2 regions of the Clostridium omnivorum genome follow, and region 2 is predicted to be linked to the other one. Evidence: a T-box and tRNA genes for the amino acid it is inferred to sense, from the RefSeq annotation. Region 2 holds a T-box; the other holds one or more tRNA genes.
The links. A T-box is a leader RNA that pairs with one kind of tRNA and senses whether it is charged. The one in region 2 lies ahead of leuS (leucine--tRNA ligase), so its partner is inferred to be a tRNA-Leu.
Positions count from the first base shown of each region.

Region 1: it encodes a tRNA-Leu, which carries the amino acid that the T-box ahead of leuS (leucine--tRNA ligase) is inferred to sense. The anticodon was not compared.

Region 1 is NZ_BRXR01000001.1:1,514,842-1,519,343, reverse strand. Features, by position in the region: gene yabQ (spore cortex biosynthesis protein YabQ) at 1-353, shown strand, start outside; gene bsdE14_RS06995 (FtsB family cell division protein) at 471-740, shown strand; gene bsdE14_RS06990 (S1 domain-containing RNA-binding protein) at 802-1,209, shown strand; tRNA gene bsdE14_RS06985 (tRNA-Leu) at 1,437-1,525, shown strand; tRNA gene bsdE14_RS06980 (tRNA-Met) at 1,530-1,605, shown strand; tRNA gene bsdE14_RS06975 (tRNA-Met) at 1,622-1,698, shown strand; tRNA gene bsdE14_RS06970 (tRNA-Leu) at 1,702-1,790, shown strand; tRNA gene bsdE14_RS06965 (tRNA-Met) at 1,795-1,870, shown strand; tRNA gene bsdE14_RS06960 (tRNA-Met) at 1,888-1,964, shown strand; gene spoIIE (stage II sporulation protein E) at 2,421-4,502, shown strand, end outside.
Region 2 is NZ_BRXR01000001.1:760,565-765,066, reverse strand. Features, by position in the region: gene yjbM (GTP diphosphokinase) at 1-143, shown strand, start outside; gene leuS (leucine--tRNA ligase) at 239-2,677, opposite strand; T-box leader at 2,731-2,948, opposite strand; gene bsdE14_RS03485 (glycoside hydrolase family 94 protein) at 3,137-4,502, shown strand, end outside.

The sequences.
Region 1 (4,502 bases), 750 kb from region 2:
TAACGGGAGGATTATTTGATCTATATAGAATTATGAGGGGATTAAAAAACCCAAATAAAGTAGTGACTTTTATTGAAGATACCTTATTTTGGATTTTTACTGCAATAGTAGTATTCATTTTTTTAGTTTTTACCAAGAGCACACATCTTGGAATGTATGCTTACATGTTTATTGCTATAGGTTTACTTATATATATGGTATTTATAAGTAAAATATTTTTGATAATACAGTATAGAATATTTAATTCTATTGGAAAGATATCAAGAATTTTCATGAATACTATATTATATCCATTTAAGATTGGCTTTTATAAGGTGAAATTTAAAAATAAGAAAAAAATCATTAAGAAATAACTTGAAGAAAACATAAAATGAATTTAAAATATATGTATGAGACTTAGCTTTATTATTTTAAGTTAATAATTATTTGAGTAGGCTTTTTAGTTTTTTGTGTTAAAGGAGAAAATACATATGAAAAAGAAGTTTAGATTTAAACGAATAATTTTTATAGCGGCTCTTTTATATGTTTCTTATGTACTAATAGGTACTCAAATTTCTATTGCTAAAATTAACTCTGAAATTAAAGTTAAGAATCAAGAACTTTCAAAAGCAAAAGATAAAAATTTGAAATTACAGGATGAAATAAAGATGTCTAAAACTGATGCATATATTGAAAAGCTTGCGAGGGAAAGACTTCAAATGATTAAGGAAGGTGAGACTCCTGTAATAAATAAAAAATAGCTAACATAGTTTATAATTTATATTAATATAAAACATTATTTTAAGGAGGAGTCTTTTTAATATGACCTTACAGACAGGAAGTATCCTTGAAGGTACAGTGGTTAACATTACAAACTTTGGCGCATTTGTTGAAGTGGATGGGAAAACAGGTTTAGTTCACATCTCTGAGGTGGCAGATACCTTTGTAAAAAATATCAGAGATCATTTAAAGGAACAAGACAAAGTAAAGGTTAAAGTTATTTCAGTGGATGATAATGGTAAGATAAGTCTATCCATTAAGCAAGCTATGCCGCAGAAAAAATCTGTAAGACCTGTAGAAGTAGATTGGAGTTCTGAAAAGAACAAAGGCAATGGGAATTTTGAAGATAGATTATCTAAATTCCTAAAAGATAGTGAGGAAAGATTTCAAGACCTAAAGAAGCATCAGGATTCAAAGGGACGAGGATATAGAAAAAGTTCAAATTATTAAAATAGGGGAACCAATTAAGGTTCCTTTTAATTTCTACAATAATAAATTATCTACAATAAATAATTCTCTTGTAGTTCTAAATGGTTTTAAGGATAAACCTAGTTATTTCAGGGGTTTAAACCTTGCTTATAATACATGAATAGTGATTTGAAAAAGAAGTTTAAAAAGGTGTTGACATTAGATACTATATCATATATAATAAATCATGTCGTCAGAAGAAACGATATGCTGAAGTGGCGGAACTGGCAGACGCACAGGACTTAAAATCCTGCGGTGGTAATACACCGTACCGGTTCGATTCCGGTCTTCAGCACCAATGTCGCGGGGTGGAGCAGTTGGCAGCTCGTCGGGCTCATAACCCGAAGGTCGTAGGTTCAAGTCCTACCCCCGCAACCAATTAATTTAATAATATGGCGGAATAGCTCAGCTGGCTAGAGCAATCGGTTCATACCCGATGTGTCGTAGGTTCAAGTCCTATTTCCGCTACCAAATGCTGAAGTGGCGGAACTGGCAGACGCACAGGACTTAAAATCCTGCGGTGGTAATACACCGTACCGGTTCGATTCCGGTCTTCAGCACCAATATCGCGGGGTGGAGCAGCTGGCAGCTCGTCGGGCTCATAACCCGAAGGTCGTAGGTTCAAGTCCTACCCCCGCAACCAATTAAATTAAATAGTATGGCGGAATAGCTCAGTTGGCTAGAGCAATCGGTTCATACCCGATGTGTCGTAGGTTCAAGTCCTATTTCCGCTACCAGATAACTCACAGATTATTCTGTGAGTTTTGTTTTTTTGGTAAACATGTTTATGTAAAACTTCTTTTTATTAAAATTTATATCTATCCATTTTACAATAAATTTGCAGTAATTTTTTTTATGTGACATATCTTTTATTTAAAGAGAATATTGACGGCATAAAAATAAAAAAGTTTTAAAGTACGACATATTTTTGGCTAATTGTTCATAAATATAGTAAGTTAACATATAGTTAATTAACTTATGATAAAAATGCTTAAATCCAAGAAAGTGTTGTATATCAAATAAATTTTGGCTTTTGGTTCTAAAAACAGTAAATTCTACATATAGTAATTATTTGAAAAATGTTAGTGATAAATGTCCATAAAAAAAAAATAAGCCACCTAGTAAATGACAATTATTTCCTGATACCTCTGCTATAATAAAAACAACGTAATTAAGATGTGGAGGTTATAAGAATGCAGTACGGAGCAGATATTTTGACTTATCAAAGAACTATTAAAGTGGACAAGCAAACTAATAAAAAGGTGGTAGATTTAAAATTTATTATTAAAGTACTGATGTACTTTTTTATTTCGCTGCTAATAAGCAGGGTTATGCTGATTAATTTTATGGCACCTTTTGGAATTGCATTCTTGCTATCTATGCTGATGCATAAGGAGGAAAAGATTACTCTTATTGTAGGCTGTGGTACTCTTGTTGGTTATGCATCCTTGTACAATAATGTTAAATACTTACCGGCATATTTGACTGTTATAGGAACCATAACAGTTTTAAGCTACATAGTAGATGACATAAATAAAAGAAAAAAGCTAATAATGATGTTTGTAGTGATGTTTGTAGAGTTTACTCTATTTAAACTATTAGTTGGTAAAGTAACTTTGGGAGTTACACTATTTACTACTTTTTTCGAAATTGCTTGCATCTATCCACTATATTATATTATCAATTATTCAATAACTTGCTTTTCCGATTTGAAAAGTAAACATTTATTCAATAATGAGGAAATAATAAGTATGGCAGTAACAGCTTCTCTAGTAGTAGCTGGAACCTGGGGAGCATCAATTTATGGTGTGTCAGTTAGAAATGTTTTAGCATTGGGATTTATTTTAGTAGTAAGCTATATAAAAGGAAGTTCAGTAGGAGCAGCAAGCGGAGTTGCATTAGGCGTTATAGTAGGCATGGGATCGAATAATATGATGATGTATGTCAGTGTATATGGACTTTGTGGACTTATCTCAGGAATCTTTAAGGATAGTGGAAAAGTACTAACTGGACTTGCTTATATAGTTTCCTTTCTAATAATTAATATTTACTCAAAAACTGAAACTTCAGCAGCCTTTAAAATTATAGAGGCATTAATAGCTTGTTTGGTATTTTACTCAATTCCAAAGAAGATATATGATAAGCTAGCTTTAGAATTAGATTATGAAAAGAAGCAGGAGGACTTGAGTGAAGGATATGTTGAAAAAGTAAAAAACATTTTTATAAAGAGATTGGATAGTTTTTCAGAGGTACTATATAATATGTCTGACATATTGGAGAATCTAGCTGATAATGATAAACTGGCTATGAAAAATAAGAGTACTGCACTTGTTGAAAACTTAGCTGACAGAGTTTGCAGCAATTGCAATATGAAAGCTATGTGTTGGAAGAGAGAAACCTACTATACATATAGTGCTTTTGGAGATTTGATACAAAATTTTCAAGAAAAAAGAAAGGTGATACCAAAGGAACTTGAAAGAAAATGTGTAAAAAGAACTGCTTTAGTTCAAAATACAGAGGATATAGTAAATAATTATATTATTAATGAAATGTGGAGAACAAGACTAAGTGAAGGAAGGGAGCTCTTAGCAGCACAAATAAACAATATGGCTGCATCTGTTGGTGAAATAATTGAAGAATTTAATGCTGATATAAAATTCAATTGTGAGGCAGAAAACAATATAATAAGAGTGCTTGAGAAAAAAGGAATAAAATATAGAGATATATTTTGTTATAACGATAAAAATGATAGGACTGTAGTAAAACTTACTATGGATCCTTGTGGAGGAAGTCAGCTTTGTGTAAAAGAAATACTACCATTATTAAATGAGGTATTAGATAGGCCAATGTGTGTTAGTGATGAGGGGTGCAGTATACATACTGAGGAAAAGAGCTGTTCTATTACCTTTGAAGAAATGCCTAAGTTTCATGTGTCCTCATACGCAGGACGTCTCTGTAAGGATGGAGAAAAATATAGTGGGGATAGCTTCAGCTTTGGAAAGCTAAACGATGGAACCTATATGGCAATAATAAGTGATGGAATGGGTTCAGGACCTCAAGCAGAGCAGGAGAGTACTGCAGCAGTAGAATTAATAGAAAAGTTTGCAGAGTCTGGATTTAGCAAGGCTACTGCTATAAACACTGTAAATTCTATAATGACATTAAAGTTCTCTGAAGACGAAAAGTTCTCTACAGTAGATTTAAGCAGTGTAGATTTATATGCTGGAGAAGTAGACTTTATGAAAGTTGGGGCAGTAGCAAGCTTTATTAAATCT
Region 2 (4,502 bases):
TTATCACTCTTGCATCAATTGGCAAAGGAGCAGAATCTACAAGATATCAAATGCAGCTGAATAAGCTTATAGAAGAGGGAGAGGTTTATGACCTAAGCAGTCTTCTTCAAGCTACAGAAAAGGCTCTTGAAAAGTATAGGTAATGTCACAAGGATGGTTTGTTTAACCACCACTGTGACAAGCAAACATCCTTGTGAGGTACAAAAAACTCTAGGTATATAAAACCTAGAGTTTTTTCTTATTTAGCAACAATATTAACAAGTCTGCCTTTTATAACTATGATTTTTGCTACAGTTTTTCCTTCAAGGGCAGTTACTATATCCTTATCTTCTAAGGATGCTTTTTTAATTCCTTCTTCATTTAAATCAGAAGATACATTTATTCTTGCTTTTATCTTGCCATTTATTTGAATAGCTATTTCTACTTCATCTTTTATAAGAGCAGATGCATCAAATACAGGCCAGCTTTGATTAAATATGGAGTAGTCCATACCAATAAGATTCCATTGTTCTTCGCTGAAGTGAGGAGCAAATGGAGCTAAAAGCTTTATAAAATCTATTAATACTTCTTTTAGGAAGCTAGGATTTATAGTATCTTCATTTAGATATTTTGAAAGTGAATTTGTAAATTCCATCATTCTTGCAATAGCAGTATTAAATTGAAGTATTTCAGAGTCTGTTGTTACACCTCTAATTGCAAAATGTCTCCAGTAATTTAATTCTTTTTCAGCTTTATCTATTGTATTCTTTGCCTTGCTATAATCATTAATAGCTGCTCTTGAATTTTCAAGGATTCTTTCAATTCTTTCTATGAATCTTGCTATTGCTTTGATTCCATCATCGCTCCAAGCACCGCCTTCAGTGTATCCAAATCCAAACATTAAATACATTCTAAATACATCTGCACCGAATTCAACTATATAGTCATCAGGGGATATAGTATTTCCTTTGGATTTACTCATCTTTTGTCCATCTGGTCCAAGGATTAGTCCTTGATGAGTAAGAGAAAGGAATGGTTCGTCAAAATTAAGATATCCCATATCTCTAAGTGCTTTGGTAACAAATCTTGCATAAAGTAAGTGCATACAAGCATGTTCTGGTCCACCTACATATTTGTCAACAGGAAGCATGCTATTTATTGTATCACTGTCAAAAGCTTTTTCTGAGTTTTTATTATCTGCATATCTTAAGAAGTACCAGGAAGAATCTACAAAGGTGTCGAGAGTATCTGGATCTCTAAGAGCAGGACCGCCGCAGTGAGGGCAAGTCGTATGCATAAACTTATCAGATTTTGCAAGTGGTGATTTTCCATCTGGCGCAAATTCAACATCATAAGGAAGTTCAACTGGAAGCTGATTTTCTGGCACTGGAACAATACCACATTTTTCACAGTGTACTACTGGAATAGGGGCTCCCCAGTATCTTTGTCTTGAAACAAGCCAATCCCTTAGCCTATAATTTACTTTTCCAGAACCTAAGCTCATTGCTTGAAGTTTATCCACAATGGCTTCTTTTGCTTTTTCTGTGGATAGACCATTAAATTCTTCACTATTTACAAGGGTTCCGTATTCAGTATATGGAAGACTATCCCCACCTGCAATAACTCTTTCTATTGGAAGATTGTATTTTGTAGCAAAAGCAAAATCTCTATCATCATGAGCTGGTACGGCCATAACTGCCCCAGTTCCATAAGTGTTAAGAACATAATCACCAACCCAGATTGGAACGTTTCTTCCGTTAACAGGGTTGATAGCATAGGAGCCAGTAAATACACCAGTTTTTTCTCTAGTTAAGGATTGTCTCTCGATGTCAGATTGCTTCTTAGCATTTTCCTTATACTCATCTACTGCAGCCTTGTTTTCAGCAGTTGTAAGCTTATCTACAAGTTCATTTTCTGGTGCTAACACTACATATGTTACTCCGAATAGTGTATCCACTCTTGTAGTGAATACATTAAAACTTAAATCGGAGTTTTCTACATTAAAAGTTACTTCTGCTCCAGTAGATTTTCCTATCCAATGCTTTTGCATGGCTTTTGTTTTTTCTGGCCAATCTAAATCATCTAGTTTTTCTAATAATTCATCTGCATAATCTGTTATCTTAAGGAACCATTGAGTAAGATCCTTTTTAGTAACTTCAGTTTCGCAGCGTTCACAATGACCATCTACAACCTGTTCATTTGCAAGTACTGTATTACAACTAGGGCACCAATTTACAGGAGCTTTTTTTCTATAGGCTAAGCCTTTTTCATAAAGCTTTAAGAAAACCCATTGAGTCCATTTGTAATAATCAGGGTCACAGGTTACAACTTCGTTATCCCAACTGAACATTGCGCCCATAGCTTTAAGCTGTTTTTCCATAGTTTCTATATTTTTTATAGTAGAGTCTTTAGGATGAATACCTGTTTTTATTGCAAAGTTCTCTGCTGGAAGTCCAAAAGCATCAAAGCCCATTGGCTGGAATACATTATAGCCCTGCATTCTTTTCATTCTTGCCCAAGAGTCTACTGGACCATAATTAAACCAGTGTCCGGCATGAAGTTTGCTGCCTGAAGGATATGAGAACATTTCAAGAACATAGAGCTTTTTCTCTAAATTATTTTTATCAAATTTGTATAGATTAGTTTCTTCCCATTTTTTTTGCCACTTTTCATCTACTTCAGTTCCATAGTTTGCCATTATATTTCCTCCTCAAAATTATTATTACAAAAAATAAAAAAATCCTTCGTCATAATAGAGACGAAAGATAACATACCGCGGTACCACTCTAATTAGACTTAAGCCCTCAGAAAAAGCCTAAATCTCACTCATAAAGGTAACGGTTTTTACCGTGCTTGGTTTTGCCAAGCAAGCTCCTAGGCGAGTTCGTATCCTTTCAACACTGTTTTTCACCAGCCAACAGCTCTCTTTAATTGAAAAAGAAACTACTGCTCCTTCTCATAGCAAAATATTTTTCTATATTATATGCCACATTTTAGATTTTGTCAAACATATTTATAGTATTAATGATAAATGTATTGTTCTTTAGCAATTTAAAAAAGAACAAATAAACTAGCATAATTTAACTAATATTTTTACTTAACTTAGGAGATAATAACAAAAGTCGAAATTTCTATAGAAAGTAAGGAGAGGATTGGAATGCTCTATATATATTTGACAGCTTTACTTTTGATTATAGTGTTGATTTATTATAGGTTTACAAGAAAGAATGAGAAGGATGAATATAATGTAATGGAGGATATTCCAATCATTAATATGAGCAAAGAAGGTTTGGAGAAACATGCAATAGAGATTGCTAGTACTCACTCAGCCTCAAAAAAAACTAGCAGCAAGAGGAAGCTTATAAAGAGTTTGGATAAAAGTTATAGAAGCATATTAAAGGCGTATGAGTACATAGATAGAGAAGCAAAAAATAGAAGAGATATGGTACCAGCTGCAGAATGGATGCTGGATAATATCTATCTTATTGAAAAAGAATACAAGGATATTAAGCAAAACATGCCAAATTCTTATTATAATGGTCTTCCTATTATAGAAAATGGTCTGTTAAAAGGATATCCTAGAGTTTATAGCATAGCAATAGAATTAATATCTCATAGCGATGGAAGAGTTAATGAAAACACACTGGAAGGCTTTATAGAAGCGTATCAAAGTCATTCAGTACTTACTAGTGGCGAACTATGGGCATTGCCAATAATGGTGCGCATTGCTTTAATTCAAAATATAAGCAAGGTTGCTGATAAGATTGCATATGCACAAAGTGAAAAAAAACGTGGTGATGCGCTAGCTGAACGATTGATAAATGCATTTAATGAACACAAACTTTTTGAAGAACTTAAAAAAGTTGAAAATGAAAATATAAAATTTAGTCCATATTTCACTGAAAGATTTTTAAAAGTATTAAGAGATAATGGTATTGATAATGCAGGCTTATATAAATGGATTGATGAAAAGCTTGAGAAAAATGAAACAAATACAGAAAAGATGATTAATATTGAGCATCAAAAACAAGCAGGATTTCAACTTTCAATAGGTAACTCCATAAATAGTATTAGAGAAATTACAGGAATGAATTGGAGAGATAATTTTGAAAGACTAAGCTATGTTGAAAATGCCTTGAAGCAGGATCCAGCTGATATATATTCGAAAATGGATTTTGAATCTAGAGATTATTATAGGCATAAAGTAGAAAAGTTAGCTAAGCTGGTAAATAATACTGAAGCCTTTGTAGCCAAAAAAGCAGTAGAATGTGCTGAATCAAATGATGGAAATTGTGAAGAAGTGTATAAAAGACATGTAGGATACTATTTGATTGATAATGGCGAAGAAAAACTTAAAGATTATTTAAATTATAAAGAAAACGGGTTTTCTAAGGTTAAAAAGCATGTAAAAAATAATATTACTACTTTTTATGTTGGCACAATACTAATTTTAACAGTACTGCTCTGCTTATTAGTTATAAGCAGAGTAATGCTTATTAATATTGGCTACCCTATATATCTTT